Regions from separate parts of the Propionispora hippei DSM 15287 genome, predicted to be linked through region 2. Evidence: riboswitches for the same ligand, from Rfam matches in the RefSeq annotation. Region 2 holds a riboswitch; the other holds the start of a gene.
The links. A riboswitch is a leader RNA that binds a small molecule or an ion and turns the genes downstream of it on or off. The one in region 2 is predicted to bind FMN.

Region 1: linked by a shared signal. The riboswitch ahead of ribD (bifunctional diaminohydroxyphosphoribosylaminopyrimidine deaminase/5-amino-6-(5-phosphoribosylamino)uracil reductase RibD) and the one ahead of F3H20_RS12525 (ECF transporter S component) in region 2 are both predicted to bind FMN.

What each region holds. Positions count from the first base shown of each region.
Region 1 is NZ_FQZD01000004.1:258,428-277,932, reverse strand. Features, by position in the region: gene hslO (Hsp33 family molecular chaperone HslO) at 1-536, opposite strand, end outside; gene yfcE (phosphodiesterase) at 536-1,111, opposite strand; gene ribH (6,7-dimethyl-8-ribityllumazine synthase) at 1,145-1,606, opposite strand; gene F3H20_RS01400 (bifunctional 3,4-dihydroxy-2-butanone-4-phosphate synthase/GTP cyclohydrolase II) at 1,610-2,818, opposite strand; gene F3H20_RS01395 (riboflavin synthase) at 2,840-3,496, opposite strand; gene ribD (bifunctional diaminohydroxyphosphoribosylaminopyrimidine deaminase/5-amino-6-(5-phosphoribosylamino)uracil reductase RibD) at 3,447-4,598, opposite strand; FMN riboswitch at 4,687-4,818, opposite strand; gene rsgA (ribosome small subunit-dependent GTPase A) at 4,900-5,793, opposite strand; gene pknB (Stk1 family PASTA domain-containing Ser/Thr kinase) at 5,793-7,667, opposite strand; gene F3H20_RS01375 (peptidoglycan D,D-transpeptidase FtsI family protein) at 7,681-9,108, opposite strand; gene F3H20_RS01370 (FtsW/RodA/SpoVE family cell cycle protein) at 9,105-10,367, opposite strand; gene F3H20_RS01365 (Stp1/IreP family PP2C-type Ser/Thr phosphatase) at 10,367-11,101, opposite strand; gene F3H20_RS01360 (FHA domain-containing protein) at 11,098-11,535, opposite strand; gene F3H20_RS01355 (FhaA domain-containing protein) at 11,537-12,298, opposite strand; gene rlmN (23S rRNA (adenine(2503)-C(2))-methyltransferase RlmN) at 12,558-13,601, opposite strand; gene rsmB (16S rRNA (cytosine(967)-C(5))-methyltransferase RsmB) at 13,611-14,942, opposite strand; gene F3H20_RS01340 (DUF116 domain-containing protein) at 14,982-15,743, opposite strand; gene fmt (methionyl-tRNA formyltransferase) at 15,756-16,694, opposite strand; gene def (peptide deformylase) at 16,694-17,152, opposite strand; gene priA (primosomal protein N') at 17,264-19,505, opposite strand, start outside.
Region 2 is NZ_FQZD01000022.1:4,595-15,859, forward strand. Features, by position in the region: gene ppnP (pyrimidine/purine nucleoside phosphorylase) at 99-413, shown strand; gene F3H20_RS19950 (hypothetical protein) at 491-649, opposite strand; gene F3H20_RS12520 (bifunctional homocysteine S-methyltransferase/methylenetetrahydrofolate reductase) at 786-2,579, opposite strand; gene F3H20_RS12525 (ECF transporter S component) at 2,617-3,198, opposite strand; FMN riboswitch at 3,264-3,443, opposite strand; gene F3H20_RS19955 (hypothetical protein) at 3,482-3,724, opposite strand; gene F3H20_RS12535 (DHA2 family efflux MFS transporter permease subunit) at 3,798-5,360, opposite strand; gene F3H20_RS12540 (HlyD family secretion protein) at 5,382-6,404, opposite strand; gene F3H20_RS12545 (PadR family transcriptional regulator) at 6,421-6,771, opposite strand; gene F3H20_RS12550 (ABC transporter permease) at 6,999-7,745, opposite strand; gene F3H20_RS12555 (ABC transporter ATP-binding protein) at 7,742-8,488, opposite strand; gene F3H20_RS12560 (ABC transporter substrate-binding protein) at 8,495-9,445, opposite strand; gene F3H20_RS12565 (multidrug efflux MFS transporter) at 9,668-10,879, opposite strand; gene F3H20_RS12570 (TetR-like C-terminal domain-containing protein) at 11,071-11,265, opposite strand, start outside.

The sequences.
Region 1 (19,505 bases), on a different contig from region 2:
CCCGGCAAAGCCTGCACGATAAATCCACCGGCTGCCGCAACAGTCATGTCGGGACGCACTAGCACACCAAGCGCTACACTGGAAGGCGTCTGCTCCGAGACAGCTAAATAACTGGTGATATCCTCCGCGATTTCACCACTTACCAAAGGGACATTCCCGGTAAAGGGTTGTTTTAATCCGGTAAAACGTGTTACATAAACATTCCCTTGACCTACAGCCGCACCGACATCCAATTTTTTTCCCCTTAAAGGTATATCGACATGGGGATTTTTCGCATAGCCCCTCACGGTTCCATGGGCCGTAGCATCAGCAACGATATCACCAATAGGTCCATCTCCGGCAATGCGTACAGTGAGACTTTCTTCTGTTTTCAAATTTGCCGCCAAAAGCAAGGCCGCCGTCATCGTCCTGCCCAAGGCTGCCGCTACGACGGGAAAGCAATCATGCCGGCGGCGGGCTTCTTCAACTAACTGCGTAGTCACTGCCGCGACAATACGCACTCCCGGCACCGTAGCTTTCATGATATGATCTCGCATTACATTCCTCCTGTAATAAGCTCCTCCTGTATTACTGACCCCGAATCTACATCTGTTATGGTTAGTTTCCCGTTATACAAGGTAGCCAGGGTAGCACGCCCGTCTTCACGCTTGGATAACTCCCTGACCGGTGATCCCGGATTTAGATGAATGATACCATCCCTTTTATTCAGCCGGGCAACATGGGTATGGCCGGTAATGATCACATGAGCTTTAAAATGTTTAGCAGCTTCAAACAGAGCTTCTTCATCTTTAAAAGTATGTCCGTGATTCACTACTATACGCATACCATTTATGACCACATAGCTATAGGGTGATTGTATAGGCATGGCAAGGACCATACTGTCTACTTCGGAATCACAATTACCCTGCGCTATAATAACCGGAACGGAGCACTGATTCAGGGCTTCCGCCAATTTTTGCGGATTATAGCCGGCAACAATTGGATTGCGCGGCCCATGATACAATACATCACCGGCGTGAAGAATTAAATCGGAAGCCTGTAAATATTCGCGGTATAGTTTATCCCAAGCACCAAAATAGCCGTGCGTGTCACTTACTATACTGATCCTCATTTTAATTGCCTCCATTATTTCCCTGGAAATATTTTACATACTTTTTAGCAGATTAGCCATTTCAATCGCCGAAAGTGCTGCATCAAAACCTTTGTTTCCAGCCTTTGTTCCGGCCCGTTCAATCGCTTGTTCGATATTTTCCGTAGTCAGGACACCGAAAATAGTGGGAACACCGGTAGCCATACCTACATGAGCCACACCTTTGGATACCTCAGCACATACATAATCATAGTGTGTTGTACCACCACGAATGACAGTTCCCAAACAAATCACCGCATCATATTTACCGCTGCCGGCCATCTTCTGGGCTGTCAAAGGAATCTCAAAGGCGCCAGGAACCCAAACAACCGTGATATCCTCTTCACTGGCACCATGGCGTTTCAGCCCGTCCAGCGCACCGCCCAACAACTTATTGGTAATAAACTCGTTAAATCTTCCTACAATAATACCAAAACGCAACCCTGTCGCAACTAACTGTCCTTCATATGTTTTCATTGATTATCCCTCCATATTTTGTTTAAGCATGTGACCCAATTTTGCTTTCTTGACCGACAAATACCGTTGATTAAAACGGTTTGGTTTTATTTCCAGCGGGATGCGTTCGGTAATGGTTAGTCCATAACCTTCCAGCCCGACCCGCTTGCGGGGATTATTGGTCAGCAGTCGAATACTGGTCAGGTTAAGATCTGCCAGGATTTGCGCACCAATACCATAATCGCGCAAATCAGCCGGGAATCCTAAAATCTCATTGGCCTCCACCGTATCCTTCCCCTGATCCTGCAAAGCATAGGCTTTGATTTTATTCGCCAATCCAATGCCCCGGCCCTCTTGCCGCATGTACAGCAAAACTCCCTCACCTTCTGCTTCGATACGCTTTAAGGCTGTCGCCAACTGGTCCCCGCAATCGCAGCGCAGAGAGCCCAGTACATCGCCGGTAAGGCATTCGGAGTGAACCCGCACCATAACATTCTCCTTATTGGTAATGTCTCCTTTGACAAGGGCAAGATGGCATTGTCTATCCAGAGAACTTTCGTAAGCGATTAAATGAAACTCGCCATATTTAGTAGGCAATTTGGTCTCAGAAATTCGTTCCACAAATTTCTCATGCTTTTTTCTATACTTTATCAAATCGGCGATCGTAATGATTTTCAGTTGATGTTTTTTCACAAATTCCATCAGTTCCGGCACCCGGGCCATTTTCCCATTATCATTCATAATTTCGCAGATAACTCCCGCCGGATATAATCCGGCCAATTTGGCCATATCCACCGTGGCCTCGGTATGCCCGGCCCGCCGCAGTACGCCGCCTTCCCGATAACGCAGCGGGAAGATGTGCCCTGGACGCCGGAAGTCTTCTGCCTTGGCCTTAGGGTCCAGTACCTTTTGAATGGTTTCCGAACGTTCGTAGGCCGAGATTCCTGTCGTTACACTGGCAGCGTCAATAGACACGGTAAATGCCGTGCTCATCGTATCCGTGTTCACCTGCACCATGGCTCCAATTCCCAGTTCATCCAACCGTTCGCCCACCACCGGCATGCATATTAAGCCACGACCATAGGTAGCCATAAAATTGATTGCTTCCGGGGTGGCTTTTTCCGCAGCCATTAATAGGTCCCCTTCATTTTCCCTGTCCTCATCATCAACCACGACGATGATCTTGCCATTTCTTATATCCTCAATAGCTTCTTCAATCGTATTAAATTTCATCGCAAACCTCTCCTTCGTTTTCTAGAATCCATGATCCTTTAGATATTCCATGGTAATACCGACAGGCTTACCGGTTTCGCTCTGATTTTGCGGCAACCCCAAGAGCTTTTCCACATACTTTCCGATCATATCAACTTCCAAATTAACCGGATCGCCCTTCTTCTTATGTCCCAACGTTGTCAGGGCAGCCGTATGAGGAATTAATGACACCGTAAACCACTGATCGCCGCAGTCGACCACGGTAAGACTAATGCCATCAATGGCAATAGAACCTTTTTTTATAATATACCGCATAATTTCAGCATCTGCTTTAATCTTGATTAGAATGGCAATATCATTTTTCTCCTTGACGACAATGTATCCTACTCCGTCAATATGGCCTGCTACAATATGCCCTCCTAAGCGGTCGCCAACCCGGAGTGTTCTTTCCAAGTTAACATAGTCACCAGGTCTTAAATTAGCCAATACAGTTCTGTCAACAGTTTCCGGCATTACATCAGCGGCAAAACAACCGTTCGACAGTTCTACTACGGTAAGGCAAGTGCCATTAACGGCAATGCTGTCACCTAATTTTGTATGGTCCAGCACAGTATTGGCATTAATCGTCAAGCGAACTGATTTCTGGCCTCTAGCTATGGCCCTCACTGTTCCCAATTCTTCCACAAGTCCTGTAAACATCACGGCCCTCCCTTCGCTGCAAATAAGCAGTCATCAATATATCTTCTCCAATATTTCCCACATGCATGTCTTCAAGTACGGTAGCCTGTGCGATATCGCTCACTCCCAATCCCCCAACAGGTCCCGGCGCCGTTTTTCCGCCAAGTATCTTAGGTGCGATAAACCAGTGGACTTTATCTATCACATTCTCCATCAGTACCGAAGCATTCACCTCGGCCCCGCCTTCCACAAGAATACTGGTTATCTTGCGCTGACCAAGCTCGACAAACAAATGTCGTAACGAAACGCCATGCCCGGTAACCAACGGCAGTTTAAGGACCTCTGCCCCCTTCGCTTGCAAAGCTGCCAGCTTTTCCGCCGGAGCCTCCGGTCCGACAGCTATAATGACAGGCGCCTCATGGTCACAAAGCAGTTTTGCTTCTAACGGAATCCGGCCCTTACTGTCCACAATCACGCGGATGGGATTTTTCCCGCCGCCTGGCAAGCGCGTCGTTAACGACGGATCATCGGCAAGGACGGTTCCAATTCCCGCCAAAATAGCATCGTACATATTACGCAAGCCATGGACATACTCCCTTGAACGCTCACTGGTAATCCATTTGGACTGACCTGTATAGGTCGCAATTTTACCGTCCAGTGTCATTGCCGTCTTTAATACACCAAACGGCAGCCCCGTGGCAATCCATTTGATAAATACTTCGTTCAGTTGTGCCGCTTCAGCGGCACAAACTCCCTCCAGCACCTCAAGACCATGCTGCCTGAGTTTCTGAATGCCTTTTCCTCTGACAAGCGGATTAGGATCAGTCATTGCCACAACGACCCTTTTCACACCGGCTGCAATTATGGCATCTGTGCAGGGGCCTGTGCGCCCATGATGGCAGCAAGGTTCTAATGTTACATACAGCGTTGCATTCCGTGCCAGTCCCCCGGCCTGGGCGAGCGCATGTACTTCAGCATGGGGTGTGCCAGCAGCCTGATGCCAACCTTGGCCGACGATATTGCCGTCAGCAACAATAACCGCCCCAACAACAGGATTTGGTGATGTACGTCCCAGCCCTTGCGCTGCCAACGCCAGTGCCTGTTTCATATATAATTCATCCATGCCAGCCTCCTGTAAAATAAAAAATCCCCTAAAAACCGTAGGGGTTTCAGGGAAATAACATACCAAGCCTATTAAACTAATGGCCCGTTGTAGCCTTTTCCCATCCAGACTATACTGTCGGCCCTGGAATTTCACCAGATCAACCACAAAGGTTCGCGGGCTTTACCGCCGGTAAGGAATTAAAAGATGTACTCTTTTTCACCTTGCCCCAAAGGCTAATTCTATTCTTATGTATAGGTATATGATAATAAAATATCGGCGATTAGTCAAACTGAATTTTAAAAAATTTACAAGACACGCCCTAAAACTTACTCCGTTGTTCCCGAAGCTCACCGATAATCTCCAAGTAAGAAGCATAGCGGCTCTGAGCGATGTGCCCGTCAGCGACGGCTTCCTTTACCGCGCACTGCGGCTCCTTGACGTGAAGGCAGGAAGAAAACCGGCAATGTGCCGAGTATGGTTCCATTTCCGGAAAGCAGTCTGCCAGTTGCGCCTCTTTAATGCCGGAAAACTCCGTAAAGCTAAAGCCAGGAGTGTCGACGACAAACCCTTCTCCCCCCGCTAACGGCAATAACTGGGCAAACCGCGTCGTATGTTTGCCCCGCCCGATCTTCTCACTTAATTCACCGGTAGTCAGTTGAAACCCCGGTTCTATAGCGTTTAAAAGAGTTGATTTCCCCACACCAGACGGACCGGCAAAAGCGGAAATTTTTCCGTACAGAATCTGTTTTAATTCCACTACACCGGTGCCCTCTTTGGCGGAGAGAGCAAGCACCGGATAGCCGATCGCTCGGTACAGGTTAATAATATCCTGCAATCGGTCTGCCGGCAACAGCTCAATCTTATTTATGCATAGGTATGCTTTTAAGCCGGACAAAGCGGCAAGCACTAGAAAACGATCAACCAGCCCCACATGAATGTCGGGTGTGGCAGCAGCAAATGTGACAATGACTTGATCAACATTGGCGACCATCGGCCGTTCCAATTTGGTACGCCTAGGTAAAATCTGCTCAATAACTCCCTTGTCCGGTCCGCTGGGCGTGTACTGCACGAGATCCCCCACCAGCAGGGAAAAACGTTCCTGCTTCATTCTGCCCCGCAAGGTGCAGGTAATTTGGCTCGAATTGGTTTGTACATAGTAAAAGCTATTATAGGTCTTTACCACAATGCCTTGTGTTAGCTCATTTTCCTGCATCACAATGTCTGCTCCTGGGTCAGTGTTCCGTTCAGATACACCTGCATGCGAACTTGCCCTACGCCTTCAATTTGCTTTTCAATTTTATCACCAGGCTTGTGCGAGCTTTCGTAAACCACTCTCCGGCCATTGGTGTCTGTAACTACAATTTGAACGACCTGGCGTGACGCCCCGTCAGGCACGGTAATCTGTACGATAGCCCGCTTAATGGCACTGGGCGCACTTCTTGCCACAGTAAAATCAATAGAAGTGCCCTCCGTCACCTCCGCTGCGGCAGGCGGATTCTGACCAATAATCGTACCAGGAGGATACTTATCGCTGGCCTCTTCCGTCACCTTGCCCTGCTTCAGTTTCAGGCTTTCCAATTGGGTGCTCACGGTAGTTAAAGGCGTCCCCTGAAAATCAGGCAGTACAATTTTGCGGGGAGTCGGGCCTTTGCTAACTACCAGATCAATGGGTGTACTTTTATTTACATGAGCCGGCGGACGGGGATTTTGGCTGATAACCGTATCGGCAGCCACATCAGCGGAAAACTGTTCATCCACCCTCCCCAGAGTAAGTCCCGCATTCTTCAGTTGCAGCTCCGCATCCCTGCGCGTTAAACCTCGCAAATCGGGCACTACGGTGATTTCACCGCCTTTGCTAACCACCAGCGTGATCGTACGCTGTTCCTTGACGGTCGCTCCCGCTTCCGGATACTGGGATACAACATACCCGGCGGGGACAGTATCGTTATAGGCCTCAGAAATGGAGACCCGTAAGTTTTGGTTACTTAATACTGTCTTCGCTATTTCGACCTGCTTCCCTACCACATCGTTGACCACCACATCATTATTGCTCCAGAACTTACCGAAGATTAGAAAAGAACCCAAAGCCACACCAAAAAACAGTAATACTAACAGCAGAATCCACCAAAGCTTGGATTTTTTCTGGTTATCAGCCCGTTTAGTTTCATTCTTTACCATACGGGTCGAAGCCGCATTGGTCTCCGTGATTTTAGGCAATACCTGAGTGGGAAAATCGCTGTGCGATAGCCTGCGGGTGTGATCATCATGCAAGTAATTCTGGGAAAGCTTAAGATCGGCAATCATTTGCCCGATATCATCAAACCTGGCCGTTACCTCCTTGGCCATAGCCTTTAGGACGGTAGCCTCAACCAAAGGCGGGATCTGAGGATTAATTTCCCGCGGCGGCCGGGGCTCTTGCTGCAAGTGCTGCAGGGCAATGCTAATGGGCGTCTCACCATTAAACGGTACAACACCAGTCAACATTTCATATAAAACAACACCCAAGGAATAAATATCCGACTTGTTACTTACCATTTCGCCTTTAGCCTGTTCCGGTGAAAAATAATGGACCGATCCCAAAATGGTTCCGGTATGATTCATCGTGGCCGAAGTAACCGCCCTGGCAATCCCGAAGTCCGTAACCTTCACCCGTCCTGTACGAGTAATTAGTATATTATGAGGTTTAATATCACAATGGACCAAATTATTCTGATGTGCATGCTCCAAAGCTTCAGCAATTTCTATGGCAATGCGGATTGCATTTTCCACCGGTAAAGCATTGCTGCGGACAATACGATCCTTCAGTGTCTCTCCCGATATGTATTCCATAATTATGTAATAAATGCCTTCATCCTGTCCAACATCATAAATATTTACGATATTAGGATGTGATAGCCTCGCGGCTGCCTGGGCCTCGCGGCGAAATCTGGTTACAAATTCATCATCATGGGTAAATTGCGAGCGCAGTACCTTGACGGCAACCGACCGATCCAACAGCTGGTCATGAGCCCGATAGACATCTGCCATTCCACCGCCGCCGATATGTTCCAATATAGTATACCTGTTGTCTAATGTTTTATTGAGCATGAACTTCACCCCCTTATCGTAATGCCTGCGCTAATATTTTCCGGGCAATGGGAGCGGCTATCTGACCGCCGGCCCCCGCGTTTTCCACAATAACAGCAATAGCAACTTCCGGATTATCGGCCGGTGCGAACCCGATAAACCAGGCATGCGATTCTCCATGAGGATTCTCTGCCGTTCCGGTTTTTCCTGCCACTTGGATACCGCCTAAACCGGCAGCACCGCCAGTACCTTCATTTACTACAGTTACCATCATATTTTTTATTTCATCAGCCACCTCAGGAGCAGCCGGTGTCAACCAAGCTTCCGGCGAGTACGTCTTTCTCACACTGCCGTCGGCAGAAAGTATTTGACTGACAAGAAAGGGTTTCATCAACTTTCCCTGATTCGCAAAACTACTGGCTAGTAACGCCATACGCAGCGGCGTAACCAATAAGCTGCCCTGACCGATCCCGGTTTGGGCCAGATCACCATCACTCAGTTTTGAAAACTCCGGCAAGTGACTTGGCGTTTCCTGCAAATCTTGCCCAAGGGGTTTTAGGAAGCCATACCGTTCAAACGTTTCTTCCAGTCTTTTACTTCCCAGTTTCAAGGTAAGACTGCCAAACATAGTATTGCAGGAAACAGCCAGACCCTGCTGCAAGTTAATTTTTCCATGTTTTTGTGAATCATGTTCATTAAGCACGTAATCAGGCCCGATTTTTAAGGCCCCGTCACAGTTGAAAGTCCAAGCCAAATCAACTATTTTTTCCCGCAAAGCCGCTTCCGCGATCATCACTTTTATGGTTGAACCTGGCGGATACAAGCCCTGGGTAGCTCGATTCAAAAGCAAACTGTCCTTGGAGTGTGATATATTGTCCCATTCAGCCTCTACCGAATTAGGATCAAAAGCCGGCTTACTTACCATCGCCAGAATCTCTCCGGTGCGGGGATTTAAAACGACAACGGCTCCCCGGTGACTGCCTAACGCTGAATAAGCTGTCTTTTGCAGGTTTACATCCAGCGTTAACTTTACATTATCACCCTGCTCCGGCATAAACAGTTGGGCAATAGCGCCCCACTGAGCTAAAGGTGTATTGAGGCCTGTCAAGAAAGCGGCATAGGAAGCTTCCAACCCTGATTTTCCATATTTATCACTATTATACCCGACGATATGCGCCGTTACCGGCCCAAAGGGATATTTGCGCTGCTGACCTGTCTCTGACCTTTCACTATAGGCAAGTTTATTGTTATTTCTATCCAGGATTTGCCCGGTTAATACCCGCTTGTTGGCTTCAGTGAGCCGCTTATTCAGCGGATGTTCGGCAAGCGAACGGCTCTCATAGGTTTGCAGATAGGAAACATGAATAAACAGGACGCATAAAAGGGCCAGAATACAAACGGCAACCTTACGAATTTGGCGGCGCAGCGAATTTTCAAATCCATCGAAGCGGTTGAAATTCATATGTTCTTAGGCCTCATTTCAGATATACCAAATAAAATTCCTAATAAGATGAAGCCGGACAACACAGAGCTTCCACCATAGCTGATCATTGGCAAAGTAATTCCTGTAAGCGGAAAAAACTTGGTAACCCCGGCAATAATTAAGAATATCTGTAAACCCATACTAGTGGACAGACCGCCGGCGAGCAAAGCACAAAAAGAGTCTTCCTGCAGCCAGGAAGTCCGAAAGGCGCGATAAACTAAAAGAATGTAGATTAGCAGCACTGCTCCCGCCCCTAAAAAACCAAGCTCCTCCCCTATGGCCGCAAAGACAAAATCGGTATGCACTTCCGGAATCATATTGGGAAATCCGTAGCCCAAGCCACTGCCCAGCATGCCGCCTGAACCAAAGGCGAATAAGGACTGCACGATTTGATAGGCTCTGCCATTTGGATCGGCCCAGGGATTAAGCCAAATATCCACTCTGGTTTGGATATGAGGATAGAGCATATAACATAAAACCGATCCGCCTAAAAACAGAACGGCCCCAATCAGAATATAACTCAACCGTCCACTGGCCATATAACTCATCAAAATGGTTATGCTGAAATATAAAAGCGCCGATCCCATATCCCGCTGTAAAACAAGCACCAGCATGGTTATTCCCCAGACAACCAGCAAGGGGGCAACAAACCGGGGATGGGGCAGTATAAAAGGTCCCACCCGTTTACTGGCATAAGCAAGTACCTCACGCCGTTCATTCAAATAGGCCGCCAGGAAGATGACAATGAACAGTTTGGCAAATTCCGAGGGCTGAAAACGGATGGGCCCTAAAATTACCCAGCTGCGGTGTCCGCCAATGTCCACACCTAACACAATTGCTGCCAGTAATAAACTAATACCAATAAAGCCGCAGATATATTTATATTTTGTCAATGCTTCGAGATTTTTCGAAAAATGAACGGTCAGACCAAAAGCTGCTATACCAAGCAACATCCAAAGTACTTGTAAAAAAAACAAATCCGGTGTCAAGCGAAAAACCATAATTAAACCAATCGCCGATAAGACGGCAGTCAACGGAAAAAATAGCGGGTCTCCATGATAACTGGTTTTGGACAAATAAATGCTTACCCCGAACCAGGCCATGACTACAGCAGCCACCGCGCCCAACACCGGATAATCAATATGCTTTTGAACCAGGCCGACAACAACGATACCGTTGATCAATACGGCACTGGCCAGCAGTAGCAAGAGATAATCCGTTTTCCCAGTTCTTGTCATTATACATCACCATATTGCAGCCAAATGGCCGTTATATTATCCATGCCGCCTGCCTCATTGGCCTTATCGATCAGGTTATCCACAACCTTTTGGCCTTCAACGGCAACACTATTTACAGCTAAAATCTGAAGAATGTCCTGCTCACTAAGCATATTAGTCAAGCCATCGGTACAGAGCAATAAATGATCCCCCGGTTTCCATTGAAACACACCGCTGTCAATTTTAATGTCAGAACTAGTGCCAACCGCCCTGGTAAGCATATTACGCTGGGGATGGGTCTGCATTTCGTCTCTGGTTATATTGCCATTGAGAAACAACTCCCAAACCAGCGAGTGATCACTGGTAATTTGCAGCATATTGTCTTTTTGAAACAAGTATAACCGGCTGTCGCCGACATGACTCCAGTAAACGGTATCTGCCTCCACATAGACTGCCGTCAGCGTAGTCCCCATTCCCAGATATTCCGGTTTACTTAGAGAAACCTGGTAAATTAGTTCATTGGCATGGGAAATGGCGTCTTCCATCAAATTTTGCAAAGGAATTTTCCCATATCCTGCCTCCACTTTTTCCAGCAAAGCCCTAATAGCCAGCCCGCTGGCAACTTCACCTGCCGCATGTCCACCCATACCGTCTGCCACAGCAAATAAATAGGGAGGGTGAAAGGCATAGCTATCTTCATTGATTTCTCTCATCCGGCCGATATCTGACTTCACACTGGCTAACAAACCGATCACCTCTCAAACTTAAAACTCACTGTCCCAATCCTTACTATGTCGCCGTCTTTTAGCGAGATTTCTCCCTTAACAGGACGGTCATTTAAAAATGTGCCATTGGTACTGTTCAAATCAGCTAACCAATAATCGTCCTTCTGTACGGCAATACACGCATGGTCATGAGATACAACCGTATCTTTGATAACAATATTGCTATGCTCATTCCGCCCAATCGTAAAGGTTTCCTGCAAGTAAAACTCCGAACGAGGAAAATGCAATCCACCGTTGTCAAGAAGGATAAGCCGGGCCTTTTTGTCGTTTGTAAAAAAAGCTTTTCCCGTAAGGTCGGTATACATATATTTTATTGCAAAATATAAAAAAAGGTATATAAACACCAAGAGACTGTATTGTAGAGCTATACTAACCGCATTCACTAAAACAAGTTTTTCCGGCAAGCTACTTCACCTCATATACAATGACCGTATTTCCCAGTTTTATTTCGTCTCCGGAGCGCAAAACTTTGCGGCTGACCCGCTGGCCATTCACATATAATCCATTCAAGCTATTCGCATCATGCAGGATATGACTGTTATCTTCATAGATAATATAAGAGTGCAACCGTGACGTATTCATATCCGTTAAAGTCAACTCATTACCCTCACGCCGGCCAAGATTGATTCTCCGCTTGCCGATTTCAAGACTCTTGCCTTCATCAACGCCTTCCACCACCTGCAATACGGCTAGCCTGCCTTCCTGCTTGTTGGCAGCGGGATTTAACTTAGTAAATACACGCGTATCAGACAGTTCGCTTTCCTCACTGCCACCTGCCGGCATTTCCATCAACGGTTCAGTGTATTTAGCTGTAACCCGAATATTCCCCTGAGACAACGTCTCATCCGGTTCCATACTAATAAGAGGATTTCCCACCAGCGTAAATCCCCTTCGTGACGCCTGTTCATTCAGATAGTTTGCCAGTTCAGCGCAAATAGTCTCCTGATACGGCAACATTCGGTCACAGTCTTGTTTACTTACATAAACTACATAGCCATTGGGAACATAAATATGGTCTACGCTAATAGAGCGAGCATCTTCCATGGCCCTGAACAGTTGTTTGGCAATTTCTACAGGCTGCAGTTCTCCTGCGATTTTCTTATTCAAAAAGCCTTCTATACATTTTTCAAATAAATCTTCCAGACTGCGGACAAATCTTATTCCCATATTATACACTCCAAATTCTTATAGCTGTATTATACGCTATATTTCCAGTATAGTCAAAAATAAGCATTATCACGCAAAAAAAGGCGTTAACCGCCTTTAGCCTGTTTTTCTAATGAATCGCTAATGTAATCAACGGTCAGTCTGGCGGGAGATTTCCCGCCAGGCAAGAAAGTAAAATCTAGAGGACAATGACTATTTTAAGCTTTGCTGACGCAGCCAGGCAGAAAAAGATTCGTCAGGGACAAGCGATATGAATAAATCAGTGATTCTCCAAATGCTCTTTCCTAAGCTGTCCGCAAGCCGCCTGAATATCCGCTCCCATTTCCCGGCGAACGGTAACATTGATGTTGCGGGCAAGCAGCGTTTGTTCAAACCTCTTGATTGCCTCCGCTCCTGGCCGCAAGAGCCCTCTTTCCGTTACCGGATTGACTGGAATTAAATTAACATTGGCCAACCGTCCCCGGAGCAGCTTTGCCAATTCCTCAGCATCACTAACACGGTCATTACGCTCCGCAATCAAAGTATACTCATAGGTGACCCGTCTTCCTGTCTGTGCAGCATAACGGTCTCCCGCAGCTAACAGGCCAGCGATAGGATATCGTTTATTTACAGGCATAAGTGCCGATCGGCTTTCATCATTCGCAGCATGTAACGAGATCGACAGAGTAATTGGCAACCCTTCTTGCGCCAACCGATCTATTTCCGGCACCAGGCCCGAAGTGGAAAGCGTGATGCTGCGATAACTCAAATGCAACCCATACTCCTCATGACACAAACGAATAAACTTGACCACATTTTCGTAATTAGCCAACGGCTCACCCATTCCCATAATAACAATGCTGTCTACTTTCTGTCCCTCCTGCGCAAGAAGAGACTCAATATGCAAAACCTGCGCCATAATTTCGCCGCAAGTTAAGTTTCTGGTCATCCCCTGCAAGGTAGAAGCACAAAAAACACAGCCCATGGCACAGCCAACCTGGGTAGACACACACACGCTATTGCCATAGGGCTGACGCATAAGTACTGTTTCCACAGCAGACTGATCGGGAAAACGGAGCAAATATTTGCTTGTCCTTCCATCTTCCGACTGCCAGACCGCCTGCAACTCATATTCCTTTACGGTAAAGTGCTCCGCCAGCAAGGTTCGCATAGACTTAGGCAGGTTGATCATGGCGGAAAAATCGGTTACATACTGCTTGTATATCCAGTTGACAAGCTGCGAGGCACGATAGGCCGGCAAGCCATAAGGTTTAATGACAGCAGAAATTTCCTGAACAAACAACCCCAGTAAGGCCACTTTCACTGCTACCACCTACCTTACTCTCTTCATTCGTGCAATAAAAAATCCATCTACCTGATCCCGCTGGGGCCATAACTGAACAGTTTGCTGATCGCTGCGGGGCTGTGGTAAATAGTCTCCCGTTTTTTCCAGTACAAATTCAGGATGGCTCCGCAAAAAAGCGTCAACGACTTGCGTATTTTCTTCCGGCTCGGTAGTGCAGGTACTGTAAACCAATATCCCGCCTGCCCTTACACAGCAAGCGGCACTATGCAATATTTGCAATTGCAGTTCAGGCAGTTCTCTGAACATGACCGGGCTTTTTCGCCATCTGGCATCAGGCTTGCGGCGCAAAACCCCCAGACCGGAGCAGGGAGCATCCACCAATACACGGTCGGCCTGCCCGGCATACAAGTCTCCGATCTTCGTGGCATCCAACACTCTGGTTTCTATCATGCCAATACCCAGCCGCGCTGCATTTTCTTCCACCAAAACCAGCTTGTGCTCATGCACATCCACCGCCACAATACGTCCCTGATTATTCATCAGTGCTGCCATATGAGTGCTTTTGCCCCCCGGTGCACTGCAAACATCCAAAATCAACTCTCCGGCCTGCGGCGCCACTACATGAGCTACCAGCATGGAGCTTTCATCCTGGATCTGAAACAATCCCTGTTGCAGGGACTGCAATGAACCGAGCGCAGGATGACCGTAGCAAAGAATCCCTTCCGGCGTCCACTGAGAAGCTTCGCATTCCACCCCTTCTTCCACCAGAACAGTCAGCAGTTTATCGCGGCTTATTTTCAATGTATTTGTCCGCAATGACAAAGGCGGGGTAGCATTGTTAATCCGACACAACGACTCAGCCTCCTCCGGACCAAGACGTTCAATCCAACGTTTTACAATCCAATCGGGATGAAAATACCGCAACGCCAGAGAGCGTACCGGATCGTCCTGCATATCCGGATATACTACCTTTTCTGGACTTCTTGCAGCATTTCTCAGTACTGCGTTGACAAACTTGACAGTGCCGGCATGACCATATTTTTTAGTTAACTCCACTGCCTGATTGCAGGCTGCCGAGGCGGGAACCTTGGAAAGAAAAAATAGCTGGTACACCCCCAGGCGTAGAATATTACGGATAACAGGGGCTACCTTCTTCAAGGAACGGCTGAGATAATGTTCAAGAATCCAGTCCAGTGTGGCCCCTGCTTTCACAGTTCCGTAAACCAGTTCGGTCACAAAGCGGCGATCCTGGTCGGAAAGCGGTTGCGCCCCCAGTTCTTTTGCCAGGGCAATGTTAGCATATGCCGCATTGGTATCAATCGTATTGATAATTTTTAGTGCGACTTCTCTTGCATCCAATCGTATCACCACTTTTAAAGAATTAATTATTATTTATTCTTACGCGATAAAGCTGCGGAGCGCTTCTTCCACTTCCTCCACATTAATTCGCGTATTGCAGCAAGGTCCGCAGGGACGCTGATTCAAAATCCCGATAACCGGCAGCGGGAACACATCCTGAATCCCGCTTGTCAGATCCCGTTCACAGGCGATAGCCAGCACGGCCTGGGGACGCAAAGTTTTTATAACTTTTCTTGCCAGCGTCCCGCCGGTAACAATAGCTACATGAACTCCATATTTTTTTTGCAGCCTGAGCAAATCACCGACCTGGCACATTCCACAGGAGCGGCAATTGGCCACATCGCGGGTTATCTTATGCGGGCAAGACTCTTGTTGAATACAATGCGGCGTGAGGATGAGCAGCCGTTCCGGCTTGACCCGTATATGCTTTTTCTTGATTAAATAATTGCTGACTTCAATGAAAGAACGTTCCACCCGCTCTTTTTCAAAATCCAGCAGTTTCCCGATACGAATGGCAACAGGAAACAACAGATTGATTGCCGACCATGCGTAGCCCTGAAATATGGACAACGTCGGCAAGCCCAGAATAGCCAGAATAATGCCGCCTACTCCGCAGGCAACTAAGAAGATGGCAAGCGCCAGCAAGCCGCCGAGAATAACGGGCAAATGTTCACTGATGAGAGCCAGTCCCGGAAAACTAACCATCCATAGCCCATAAATAGATAAAGCGGCAATTAGCAAACTGGCAAGAATAAGCGCCAAAAAAAGACGTTTTTTAGGACGAGGAATGACCCCGATCATAACCTTCACCCCCTACTCCATTTTTTCCCCTATGGCAGGAGAATATCCCGTAATATATTCACGACTGTTCATGCGTCGCTTACTTTCCGGCTGCAATTCATAAATTTCCAGCATGCCTTTTCCAGTTTCAACAACAAAAGAATCTTCGTTAATCTTACTGATCCGCCCCGGTTGTCCGCTAAAATTACCGTTCACAACTTGAGTCCGCCAAATTTTCACTAGCTTTCCCCGATGGAAAGCAAAGGATCCCGGCCAGGGATTTAACCCTCTGACCAAGTTGTGAATAGCCTCTGCCGGACAGGTCCAGTCAATTCTTTCGGTTTGCCTCGACAGCATCGGCGCATGAGTCGCTTTAACATGATCCTGCGGGATACGGGGAGCTCTATTTTCTATCAGCAACTGAACAGACTGGGCTAATAAAGCGGCCCCGACATGTTTAAGTTTCTCGTATAACTGCCCGGTTGTCTCTTCTCTGCCAATCAGTACTTCTTCTTTAAGTAACATATCCCCGGTGTCCATTCCCTCATCCATATACATGGTGGTAACACCCGATTTATTTTCCCCATTGATCACCGCCCAGTGAATGGGCGCCGCTCCCCGGTAACAGGGCAATAAAGAAGCATGCACATTGATGCAGCCCAGTGGAGGCAGCTTTAAAATAACCGGTGACAAAAGCTGGCCAAAAGCAACTACAACAATCAGGTCCGGGTTCCAGGCTCTTAAAGCTTCTACTGCCGCTTCCGTCTTAATTTTTTCCGGCTGAAATACCGGTATGTTGTGAGCCAAGGCGGTCTCCTTCACCGGTGAAGCCGTAAATTTCTGCCCCCGGCCCTTAGGTCTGTCCGGCTGAGTAACTACGCCAATCACCTCATGAGGACCGCCCTGTAATGTTTCCAAACAAGGCACGGCAAAATCAGGCGTTCCCATAAAAACAATACGCAGCTTGGTCATCACTTTTGCCCCTTATAAATGGTTTTTGCCCGTTCAATAAACAGCACGCCTTCCAGATGATCAATTTCATGCTGCAATGCTCTGGCAAAAAAACCGGTTCCTTCAATAGTAACGGTCTTCCCATGACGGTTGAGTCCCTCCACAGTAACCTTGGCGTAACGCTCCACTTCGCCAAATACACCGGGAATACTTAAACAGCCTTCAGTGCCAACCTCCAGGTCCTCGTGACTGATGATAACCGGATTGATTAGCTCAACCAAGCCTTCACCAATGTCAACAACAATAACTCTAAGTGATATGCCCACCTGCGGCGCTGCCAGGCCAACCCCATCGGCCGAATACATGGTATCCGCCATATTATCCAGCAATTGCTTAATCTTACGATCTATTTTAACAACCGGTTCCGCAAGTTGTTTCAACACTTCATCGCCGGCTTTTTTTATATCCAATATTGCCATGATGCATCCTCCCCATTCCATTGATTTTAACTGTCCATATTATGTCCAAATTCTAACACAAAAGTTTACGAAAATCTATGAGTTACCTAATGACTTTCCAGGTTTCGCCTCTTACAGTATATTCAAGGGTTCAATATCCAGCAGGACATCGTTGCGGCTATTTAGCTTTAGTTCCACTATCTGGGACTTTATATTAGCCAGTTCCTTCGATTTTATTAAAATATTAACGCGGTAGGAATTGTTAATTTTCGCAATAGGCGCAGCAAAAGGTCCTATGATTTCTGTTTGGCGGTCATACGGCAGTTCTTTTCCCAACTGCCGGGCAATGTGCTCGGCCTGACTGCGGGCCTGGTTTTCGTCAGAAGAAAAGACAGTAAGTTTGAGTAACTCGCTAAAAGGTGGATACTGCAGGCTTTTTCTGGCTTCAATTTCCTGCCTGTAAAAAACTTCGTAATTATGGGAAGAACTGGCCATAATGGCATAATGCTCAGGATTATACGTTTGAATAACCACCTGCCCGGCTTTATCGCCCCGGCCGGCGCGGCCTGCGGCCTGAGTCAGCAGGGAAAAGGTCCGCTCAGCGGAACGAAAGTCAGGCAAATTCAGGGCAGAATCGGCCGATATGATGCCTACAGCGGTTACATTTTTTATGTCGTGACCCTTGGCAACCATCTGTGTTCCTAATAAGATATCATATTCTCCCCGTGAGAATGACGTTATAATCCGGTCATGAGCCATTTTTCTGCCGGTGGAATCCTGATCCATACGGATGACCCGGGCCTGAGGAAAGATTTTTCCCAGTTCTTCCTCCAGCTTTTGGGTGCCTGTGCCAAAATAGCGGATATACCGGCTTGCACAGACAGGGCAAATATCCGGTGCCGGACAGCTAGCCTGGCAGTAATGGCAGCGCAGCATATTGCTGGAATTATGATAGACCATGGAAACGCTGCAGTGCTTGCATTTTATGATATGTCCGCATTCACGGCATAAGACAAAGGTTGCATAACCCCGGCGGTTGAGCAAAATAATGGCCTGTTCCTGCCGTTGCAGCGTATCGGCCAGCAATTGCTGCAGCGGTGCTGAAATAACACTGCGTCGCCCCTGGGCTAACTCCTCCCGCATGTCGACAATCTGCACTTCCGGCAGGAGGGAATGATCAATTCTTTTATTCAAGGTAAGCAATATATGCCTGCCCTGCTGAGCTTCATAATAGGTTTCCACAGAGGGGGTTGCACTGCCTAGCAACAGCACAGCTCCTTCCAGTTCAGCCCGCTTAGCAGCCACTTGCCGGGTATGATAATGGGGCTGCTCTTCCTGCTTGTAAGTAAATTCATGCTCTTCATCAATGACAATAATCCCCAGACGGGTTACCGGCGAGAAAACTGCCGACCGGGCACCAATCACTATACCGGCGCTTTCCTCTTGCAGACGCTGCCAGGCATCATGCCGTTCCCCGATTGACAGCTTGCTGTGCATTACAACCACATCTTCACCGAACCGTTCTTTAAACCGAGAGACGATTTGGCCGGTTAAAGCAATTTCCGGCACCAGGACAATAGCCTGGCGGTCTTGCTGCCGCACCGCGGCAACAGCTTCAATATATATTTGGGTTTTACCGCTTCCGGTGATTCCATGTAATAAGAAAGAACGGTACTGCTGCTCATCAATAGTAGGTATGATCCGGTCAATGGTTTGCTGCTGCTCCGGCGTCAGACGGACAGTCTGCTCCCGCAACCCCATACCGGAATAGCTGTTGCGCAGCACCTGCTGCTTCACATTCTCCGCCACTCCGGCTTTTACCAGACGGTTAACCGTGTCACGGGTAATCTGCCACGTGCTCAGGTCACTATATTTCACTTCTTCTTTTTGCAACAATAAAGCCACCAGACGTTTTTGCGCCGGCTTACCTACTAACGTTTCCAGGTAAATTTCGGCCTCCGCCGGGAGAATTGCCAACCGTACACTGGTTGTAAACTGGGGCACCGATCTCTTCTTTGCCGTCGTAGTACAAACAATCAATTTATTAGCTAATAAATCGTTCAGGGCGGCCTCCGTATAATCACCGAAGACTTTTTTCAACTTTGACAGAACCACCGGTTCATGTTTTTTCAGATAGTCATAGACCGCTTGCGGCTGAGGCGGTAAGCGGGACAGTATTTGTTCCATAGCCGCTTGCTCCAGGCCGGAAATTATACCGAACTGCTTTTCACTTTTTATGCCGGTTTTTCCCGGAATGAAAAGACGCATAGCCTCGGCTAGGGTACAAAGATAATACTCGCTTATCCACTTGGCTGTTTGCAACATGCTGTCACTAAACCAAGCTTGGCTATCCAATACATCCATAATCGGTTTT
Region 2 (11,265 bases):
CGCCAACCGGCGACCGGCAGCAGGAATTTTTCTCTTGGCCTATAATCTTTGTAGCATATGTCTGTTATATCATTATATCCGTTAAGGGGGATCTGATTATGAGTGAATTCAATCAAGTGAGCATAGTAAAAGAAGCCAACATCTATTTTGACGGCAACGTAACCAGCCGCACTGTTTTATTTGCCGACGGCACTAAAAAGACGCTGGGCATCATGCTGCCCGGCGAATATGAATTTGGCACGGCGGCGGCTGAAGTTATGGAAATCCTTGCCGGTGAACTGACCGTCCTGTTGCCCGGCGAAACCGAGTGGAAGCAGTTTACCGCCAACACAACCTTTCAGGTGCCGGCCAATTCCAGCTTCCGCCTGAAAGTGACCCAAGTAACCGACTATTGCTGCTCCTACCTGCCCTAACCGGGAGACGAATATTAAGCAAAATAAACTAAGATAAACGATATGGCTGAACACCACCAGGGTTCAGCCATATCGTTTTACTCGTCCTGTTTTTTCTTATTTTGAGTTTTTTCCTGCTGACATTGATAGATAAACGTATTAAAAGCATCCACCGTCTCCACCGGCGGTTGAGCGGCAGGGTCCATTTTCTTAATTTTATAAGTTAGCTTGCTTTCCTTATTTTCTTTTTTAGTCACACCTAACACCCCAAATATCGCTATCATCTCTCAATAATGGCTAATATTTCTTCTACTATATCGTTTTATGATTATAAATTATATTGCGTTTTCCGCTAAATGTAAACGGTATGTAGTAAGAAAAACAATAAATTCCTCACATTACCTGTCGTAATATGTTAAGTACCATATCTACCCGGTTAAAAGGGGTGATAAAGTAGAAGCCGTCGACGAAAGGCTTAATTTTCCGGGCAAGCTCCATCGCCAGTTGAATACCGGCCGTTTCAGCCTGGGCGCGGTCCATGGCCGGGGTAAACCGCCGGATATGCTCTTCCGGTATGGAAATACCCGGAATCTCGTTATTTAAAAACATGGCATTCCGGTAGCTGACCAGCGGCATAATGCCTCCCAGGATTTTCGTAGCGCCGGCCCGCTTAACCTCCGGCAAAAAGGCAATGACTTCATCGGCGAAAATTGGCTGCGTCAAAAAAAAGGCAGCGCCCCGTTCGGCCTTTTTGGCCATCCTGCCAAGTTCAACCCGCTTATTGGCTACATTCAGATTGAGCGCTCCGCCAACATAAAAGGGATCCTCCTTAAACAGCTCACGGTTCATTTCAGCGATTAGTTCCATAAAGCTAAGGGATGTCCGGTTGAACACACTTTTTATTTCGTTTTTGTCGGCACTGGCAATCGCATCGCCCGTAACCGCCAGAACATTGCGCAGGTTTTCAATATGTCCGGCCAGCAGACTGGATTTTAGAGCATTGACATTCTTATCCCGGCAGCAGATATGGGGCATCGTAGCAATGCCCGCCTCCCGCTGGATTTTGGCGGCCAGCATCACCGAATCCACCCTGGCTTTAGCCATGGGGGAATCGGCCACCGTGATTAGATCAACTCCGGCTTCACGGCAAAGGTGGGCGTTATGCAAAATTTTATCAACTGAGGTGTCAAAGGGCGGGTCCAACTCCACGGCAACTACGAATTCGCCACGCGACAGTTTGTCACGCAACCGGTTAGGCGCAGCCTTGACCGGGAGCACCTCCCGCACCGACACCGGCCTGTCTTCCACCGGCGAAACGGCCGACTGATTCAGCCGCTGAGCCGTCTTTCTAATATGTTCCGGCGTTGTACCGCAGCAGCCGCCTAAAATCCGTACGCCCAAAGCACTGATTTGTTCCATGACTTCGGCAAAGTAATCGGGATTCTGGGCATACACCGTACGTTCATTGACAATCTCCGGATAGCCGGCATTAGGCAGGACTGAGACAATATCGCCGCGATCGCGTCCGGTCAGGTTCTTCAGCGCATTATATAAATGCGTCGGCCCAACGCCGCAGTTAAACCCGTAGGCGTCAATAGCGGCAATCTGTTTAACCTCCCGGACAATCCGTTCGTTACTGATGCCCCGGCGGGTAAAACCGTCCGGCGTAGTGGCAAACTGGGTCCAGATAAAGGCTTCCGGCCGCTGCCGCTTGATATAAGCGGCCACCTCAGCCAGATAGTCGGTGCTGCTAAAGGTCTCAAAGACAAACAGGTCAGCACCTTCCGCTAAAAAGGTATCGGCCAGGAACAGATATTCCGCTAAAATCCGGCTGCGATCCCCCTCGGCCGTGCCGGAAACAATTTCGGGGACCGGACCGATGTCGGCAGCCACCCAGACGTTCTTCCCGGCGGCTGCCTGCCGGGCAATATGATACCCGGCCTTGATGATTTCTTTCACTTCTTCCTGAGGCAATTGCAGCGAAAAAGAATTGGCGGAAAACGTATTGGTCCGGATCAGCCTGGCGCCGGCCTCGATATACTGGCAATGGATAGCTTGAATCTGAGCCGGTTCGGTCAGATTGGCCAGTTCGGCGAAGACGGTATCACGGCCGGTTAGAGCCGCATAGTAGGTTCCCATTGCCCCGTCGACCAGGACGCTGTGTTTCTGTAAATATGCCTTAAACAAATGATACAACCCCTTATTCTAAGTCAACAGCCTGTGGCTAGCCTTCATGCAGCAGCGGCAATACCTTACGGTAAAGCAGCAGGGTAAATACGGCAATCACAAGGCCCTTAATGGCGTTAAACGGCGCAATCGCCAGGGTAACAAAGGTTTTTAAATCAACAATATGCGGATTGGCCGCCGACCCCATGGCGATGACTTGTTCCAGTGGAAAATGCAGCACCGCCTCATACAACGGGATCAAGACAAAATAGTTAAGTAACGAAGCCGCCGCCACCATGGTTACCGAACCGGCCGCCAGCGCCAGCAGGGCTCCCTGGTAGCAGCTATGCCGGCGATAAACCAGTCCGGCCGGGACTAAAAAGGCTACGCCCACCAGAAAGTTGGCCAGTTCGCCGATACCGGCCGTCTGGGTTCCTGCAATGTGGAGCATATTTTTGATCAAATCGACCAGCACACCGGCCACCGGTCCCAGAGAAAAAACAGCAATGACCGCCGGCAATTCGCTGATATCCAGTTTCAAAAAGGCCGGCAACATCGGAACAGGCACCTCAAAAAACATCAGCAAAGTGGCCACCGCTGCCAATAGACCAATCTTTGCCAGATACTGGGTCTTATACATGACAAGTCCTCCCTCTCTCCGGGAAAAGCAAAAGCCCGGAAAATCTCCGGGCTGAAAAGATCCTCTTTTATCTTCTTTCATCCAGACTGTACTGTCGGCCTTGGAATCACACCAAGTCTGCCTTATATTACTCTCCCATGAAAACCATCACGCTTTATGGGAAAGTAGTATTACGGCTCGTGGGCTTGCAGCGAAAAAAACTGCTTACCACCGGTTGGGAATTTCACCCTGCCCCGAAGATATCGTTTTATTTTTTTTATCATATCAGATTTGCCACCAATACTCAAGTAGTCGTTATCCCGTTGCCGGCGCCGGCAACAAAGTAGTTTTCAGTGATTTGCGCAATATCCGGCGGCAGTCCCAGGGCCCCTAAATTATTGACAACAGGGATTCGCAGGATAATGTCGAGGCCGGCAGGCACCACTATCGGCTCATTATTGACAATACTGCTCAAATTACTAAAAACAAACACTCTTAGCACGTCGTTAATATCGTTGGCCAGAGCCACAACCATCACATCCTCCATCCGTGCTTCAACCGCTGTTAAAGGCAGCGGTTCACTGCCAGTATATGCCCTGTTTTTACCAGCGGCTACAAAACTAATCAGCTTCAGCCCGGCGGCCTGTAATAAAGAAAGAAAAGAACGCCCCGCACAAACAAAGAAGGGACAGGGCAAAAAACACATCCTCAAAGGACAATACACTGGCATGTTGCTGCAGCATTTGCCCCAGTAACAGCTTGAATTGAGCGTACTGTTCCGGCAGGAATCCCCGTCCGGTGCTCCAGCCGTGCAAGGCCTCGGACAGCAGTTGGTTATCCATACCCTTATCGCCCCATAACGTCCGCAGCAGCTCATACAGTTGCTGCGACGACCGGACCGCCGGATTCAGGTAGGCGTTCAATACCTGGGAATGGTGGATTTCCCGGTTGGTCAGCAGGGTTTCGACAAAGACAACACCAATACTGCCGCCGATAATTTTGGCCAGATTAAATACGCCCGACCCGACCCCGATCTTGTCCTTGGGCAACGACGCAATGGCACAGTTGCTTAACGGCGACATGGTAAAGCCCAGACCGATTCCCAGCATAACCAGACGGATGAAAAAATTCCGGGATGAAAAATCAGGATTGATCTGGCTCAACAGATAAATGGCCAGCGAGATGAGCAAAATACCGCAAGCGGTAGGCAGCCGTGACCCGAAACGGTCGGCCAGCCGGCCGCCGACCGGGGCGAACACCACCATGGTGGCCGTCATGGGCAGCAGCATAATGCCTGCCGTCATGGAACTGTAATTTAAGATGGTCTTTAAAAAGAACGGCAGCAAAAACATGGCGCCATACATGGCGACAAAGGACAGAAAGCCAATGATATTGGCAATGGCAAAATCTTTGTTCTTAAACAGTGACAGCTCAATCATCGGCTGCTTTACATACAGCTCGACCATGATGAACAGTACCATGGCGGCACCAGCCGTATAGAACAGCGAAACAATATATAAAGAATCCCAGCCTTCCTTCTGTCCCTGATTAAGCGCAATCAGCAGCGAACTGATGCTGAGAATCAAAAAGCCTGCGCCGAGGTAATCGGCCCCCGTCTTTTGATTGCGCTCGAATTTTGGAATGATGATAAAAGCCAGCATAATACAGAGAATACACAGGGGAACCACCGAGAAAAAGATGGACCGCCAGCTAAAATGCTCGATCAAATAGCCGCCGATGGTTGGTCCCATTGCGCTGCCCGCCGCCGCCATGGCGCTCCAGATACCCAGCGCCTGCCCCCGCTCATAGGGTTCAAAGGTAGCCGCCACAATAGCCATTGCGTTGGGCAGCAGCATGCCGGCGCCCACCCCCTGAATGACCCGCACGATAATCATAAAGGTGGAATTGGAGGCAACGCCGCACAGCAGCGACGCTACTGTAAAAATCGTCATTCCCGCAATGTAGGTTTCCTTTGTGCCAAACTGGTCCCCCAGTTTTCCCGTCAGCGGCAGGGTGGAGCCGTAGGGCAAGAGATAGCTCAACGAAACCCACACAATAGAGTCCATATTAAAGTTCAGTTCCTGCATCATATTCGGCAGGGCAATATTGACACAGCTACTGACATACGCGCTGAGCACTGTTCCCAGGCATACGGCAAATAAGACGGAATATTTTTTCATCATAACTGTTTTACCTTCTCCCGGTCAGCGCACATGAATCTCAATGATCGCCGACATGCCCGGTTTTAATTCCCCGTCCGCCGCATTTTCGGCCTGGATTTTTATCGGCAGCCGCTGTGTTACTTTCGTAAAGTTTCCCGAGGTATTCTCGTTAGGCAGCAGGGCAAACTGCGACCCGGCCGCCGGTCCTACTTCCTTTACCTTGCCGGTAAAGGTTTTGCCCGGATAGGCGTCTATCGTAAAGCTGACCTCCTGGCCGGCTTTGACCTTGCCGATGTAGGTTTCCTCAATATTTGCGGCAATCCAGACATCCGACAGATTGGCGATGCTTACCAGCGGCTGACCGGCGGACACCACTTCACCGTCTTCCACCGACTTTAAGGCCAGTGTGCCGCTGACCGGTGCTTTAATGACCGTGTCATCCAATTGCACCTGGGCGCTTTTTACTGCCGCCTGGGCTTGCTGTACCTGGGCCTGCAGCATTTTTATATCTTCCGGCCGGGAGCCCTCATTAGTCACACTGTAAGAGTTCTGTGCCGCCTCACATTGGGCCTTGGCTACTTCCCAGGCTGTTTTTGCCGCATCCCGTTGCTGGGCCGAGATACCGCCCTGACGATAGAGCGCTTCCACCCGTTCATATTCCTTCCGGGCATTTTCCAACGTCGCCTGTGCCTGTGTTACCGAAGCGCCTGCTTCGGCGATTTCCTGCGGCCGGTTACCGGCTTCGGCCAGTGCCAGTTTGGCCTGCGCTGCCGCCAGAGCAGCCTGGGCCTGCTCCAGTTGCGCCTGGAACTCCCGTTGTTCAATGGTGGCAACCACCTGGCCGGCTGTTACGGCATCCCCCTCCTGCACCAGCAGTTTTTCCACCCGGCCGGTCACTTTGGCACTGATATTGACAATTGTCCCTTTCACCCGGGCATCATCTGTCGAGACAATCCGGCTGCTGCGAATCCACCACCATACGCCGCCGCTGACAGCAATTAAAACAATCAGCCCCACGATCATTCCCATCGTTCTTTTACTTAGTCTATTTGTTGCCTGACCCATTGTCCACTCTCCCTAATTACAGTAAATCACTTCGAATAATTTGTATGTTCCGTTCTACTTCGTTCAATCGTGCAGTCACCTTTTTCACCAGCTCGGGAATATAGGCATGCCCATGCTCGGTAATCGAATAAATACGTTTGCTGCGCTTATCGTTATCTTCCCAGTGCCCTACCACATAACCCCGCTCTTCCATGACCCGCAGCAATGGATAGAGCGCATTGGGATTTGGTGTAATCGCCCCCTGGGTTCGCCGTTTGATTTCCTCCGCCATTTTGTTGCCATAAGCCGGTCCCTTGGCTAAGAAGGTAAGCAAATACAACGCCATAATAATCTTGGTCCAGGTTTTCTGCTCACTTTTTTGCACCACTTCTATCACCGCCCAATTTTAACATTAGTAATCAGAACATTATTAATCTTAATATGATTTTTATTAATAAGCAATCCCGCTACGTTGCGATAATTCCAGAAATTAGCCTGTTTTTTTGCAATTATCCGCTATTAAAGCGGACCTCTCTCCCTTTCCATTCTGATCCGCAAAAAAAAACGGTACTCGTCTTCAGTACCGTCGCTGCCAATCCGCCAAAGCATCGCTGCCTATTTATATTGCCAATAGCATAACCGGCGTTCCAGGTAGTCAATCGAGGCAAACAAAAACAGCCCGATCAGGCTAAGCACCACAATGCCGGCGTACATTTCCAGATAATTCACCCGCATCCAGGCGTCCATAATAAAATACCCCATGCCGTATTGGGTACCAAAGGTTTCGGTGAAAAAAAGCACCGAAACGGCTGTCGCCATGGCCACCCGCAGCGAGGTGAAAAACTGCGGCAGCGACGCCGGAACTAAAATGTCCCGCACTACCGCACCAAAACCGGCGCCCAGCGAATAGAGCGGATAGTAGGTCTCCCTGGGAATGCTTTTTACACCGTCCCGCACGGCCACCACCACCTGGAAGACAATGATTAAAAAGATCATTAAAATCTTGGAGGCCTCGCCCAGGCCAAACAGCAGCATCAGAACAGGCAGCAAGGCGATTTTCGGGATGGGATAGGTTAGATAGACCAGAGGCGATAAGGTTCTGTCCCAACGGGAAAAATAGCCCATACATAACCCTAAAGGCATGCCGGCTGCCACCGCCAGCAGAACGCCCGCCAGAATGCGCCACAGACTGTAAAAACCGTGGGCGGCAATTTTTGCCGCAAAAATTTTAATCAGCGTGACCGCCACCAGCGCTGGATAAGGAATGATCGGCAGGTTGACCAAAGCGGCGACAGCCTGCCAGATAATCAGAAAGAGCACTACCCCGTACAGATATCCTAAGCCTGCTCTTTTGCTCTTCATAGCGACCAGTCCTCTTTTATCAGTTTGCGTAAAGTCAGGCACATCCGGAAAAATTCAGCCTGCTCGCGGACTGCCTCCTGCCCGAACAGGGGATTATCCAGCACCTGACTGACCTGGCCGGGACAGCCGGATAAAATGACAATCTTTTTGCCCAAATAGACGGCCTCCTCCACATGATGGGTGACCAGAAAGGTCGACACGGCGTGTGTCTTCCAGACATGAAGAAATACGTGCTGGATTTCCTCCCTGGTCATCGCATCCAGTGCGGAAAAGGGTTCATCCATCAGCAATAAGTCGGGCTGCAACAAAAAGCTGCGGGCCAGCGATACCCGCTGCTGCTGCCCGCCGCTTAGCTCGCCGGGATAGCGTTTTTCCAGTCCGCCAAGCCCCAATTGTCCGATAACCTCCTGGATGGCCTGACCAGACCGGGCCTGCTTTTTTATTTTCGTCCCAAGACAAATATTCTCATAGACATTTTTCCAAGGCAGCAGGCCGTAATTTTGCGGAATAAACCCGATTTGCTGCTCAGCCGGACGCAGCGGCTGGCCGTTCATTTCTACCTGTCCGGTAAAATCGGTAATAATGCCGGCCAGTACTTTGAGGAGCGTAGACTTGCCACAGCCGGAAGGGCCGATGATCGCACAGGTTTCACCGGGAGCAAGCTCCAGATTGATTCCGGCCAGCGCCGTATAGTTTTCCTCCTGTGAGGTATAGCCGACAGTCAGTTCTTTGATCCGAAGCATGACCTGTTACCTGACAAACCGGTCGTTAACCAGTTCCTTATAGGAGTAGCCCTTTTGAATCAGTTGTTTTTGCTGCAGCCAGGCAATGACCGCCTCCACATCGGCGGGAGCGGGAGCGGCGGCTTTTTTATACTGCGGCAGTTCCAGCGAATCTTTCACCGCCGCCGGGAAGCCGGCTTTCTCAATCACCAGGTCAATATAGCTGTCTCTGGGCTCTTTTGCCAGATAATCAATCGCCTTGTTGTAAGCCCGGTACATGGCGGCAATCTCCTTTGCTTTTGTTTCTGTCGCTTTGTTGGTAAATAGCATAACGCCCGGATTAATGCCCAGTTGTTCCGAGCTGCTTACCAGCCTGGCCCCGCTTTTCACGGCCAGAGTTGCCAGCGGATCGGGCAGGGTGGCGGCGGCGATTTTGCCATTTTGCAGCATTTCCAGCCGTGCCGGAATTTGCGGCACAATGACTTTGTTCATATCATCGGCGGCCAGTCCGCCCTTGGTGCCGATCGTATCGGTCACATACTCGATAATGGTGTTTTTGGAAATCGCCACATCTTTTCCCCTTAGGTCCTGCAGGGTCGCCACGGCTTCGCCTTTGCCGGCCACCAGCTTGTAATTGCCTGTCGTGGCCGAAGTAATCACCGTGTCAAAACCGCCGTCCTTGGCAAATGCCTCCGCCAGCACGTCGGAAATCGCCCCGTCCAGGTTGCCGCTCTGCAAGGCGCTGTCCCGGTCGACAGCGCTTTTAAACGACTTGAGCGTGACATTCACGCCTTCTTCCTTAAAAAACCCCTTTTCCTGCGCAATGATAAAGGGGATGGAATCCACATCCGGCATAAGTCCTACCGTAAGCGTCTGACCCGCCTGCTCCCCGGCGGCAGCGCCGCCTGGTCCCGCTCCGCAGCCTGCCAGCGCCAGCATAAGCATAATACTTAGCATAACAACAATCAATTTTCTCATCGTTCAACCTCATTTCCCAGCCGGATACACCGTTCCGGCCGTATTTTACCGCAACGAATAAGGTCAGAAATATATCTCTGACCTTATTCTAAGCCAACGGCCTTTTGTTTATGTTTACAAGTTCTGTGGCCAAAGGCAGAATCCTGCCGCTAAAACAAAGAAAGCACTGTGAACCGGCGGCGCGACCGGCTCACAGTGCTTCTCTCAGTCAATACATATTTTTTAGTGATCAGGTACCGCCGACAGTTCTTCCGAAACTGGTTTGAACACATTGTGGTACACCCAAACGGCATTCATTAGCAATAAGGCGCTGGTCAAATAAAACACATAGTAAATTCCGAAATGGGCGGCGATCTGTCCCCCGGCCAGCGCGCCGGTAAAGGTTCCGAAAAACTGGGCCGCCTGATTGTAGCCAAATACCCGCCCGGCAATTTCATCAGGAATATTCTGCTTTAAGAGCGTGTTAATCGACGGCATCAACGCGGCCGTGGCAATCCCCAGCAAAAAACGCAGCAGCATAAGCTGCCATTCATTTTTGACCAGTGCCTGAGGCACAAACAAACAACCCGCTGCAATTAACGCCACTAAAATAACTTTATGGGCGCCAATCCGGTCGGAAAGCTTACCCAGTGACGAAGCCGCCAGTATACTGGCCATTCCCGACGCTGCAAAGACCAGTCCGGCAATGAGCGCCAGGTGATCATTGCCAGGCGACAGCTCATCAATATACACAGTGATAATCGGCTCAATAGAAAATAGCGCCACCTGCAGCACGAAGGTGGTAAAGAACATGGACAGCAAGAGCCGCTGATCAGGCAGTTTTTGCCAAACTTCCTGGAAACTGAGCACTGCCTTTTTATTGGTCACAACCTTTTCTTTCACAAAAAACAAGGTCAGTACGAAAGCCAGCAGCAGTAAGGCTCCCATCACAAAAAACATGTTCCGGAAGCCCGTTGCTTCTGCCAGGTAGCCTCCCAACAAAGGCCCTAACAGCGTGCCGCCCACCACACCGGTAGAAAGCGTCCCCAGCGCCCAGCCGGCCCGTTCCTTCGGCGTTTGGGTGGCAATCAGCGTAATGGCACCCGAATTAAAACCGGCAATCGTCCCCAGCAGCAGCCGCAGGCCTACCAGTTCGTAAACGTTTTGCACAAAACCCATACAACTGACAATAATGGCCATTCCCAGACTTGCCCTAAGCAGCATGGGCTTGCGGCCATACTGGTCGGCCAGTTTGCCCCAGAGCGGCGAAACCAGGCCCAGGGCCAGTGTCGTACAGCCAAAGGCGATCCCTGACCACAGCTCAATATCCGCCGTGGCGTGCACTCCTAAATGATCAATATATAAAGGCAGGATCGGTGCCACCTGACTTAAGGCTGAAGCCGTCGCAAACGCGCCCAGCCAGCAAATAAACAAATTTCTTTTCCACATTTCCATAAAAAATCCCCACTTTAGCGCCTGCCTGATACTTTGTCAGTCCTAAAACGGCGAGGCTATTTTTCGCAACCCAGGGCAAAGGAAAAAGGCATACCCGAAGTATGCATACTGACAATAACCAAACGTTATAGAACCTAGACCGCCAGTATCCACTGGATTAAGGCTGGTAAGCTACTAATGCCTCAGGCATCTTAACTTTGCTCCTCCCCAGCCAGCCCTTCCAGGCCACGAATAAAGGTGTCCAGCAGTTGCCGGTAGCTTATGTCCCGTTCCACCGGTTGAGCAAACCAGCCGGACGCCTCCAGCGCCACAAATCCGTGCATAACGCTGCGCAAACCGCGTACCGCATGGACAAGCGCCTCGTCCTGCAGCCGGTAGCCGCGCAG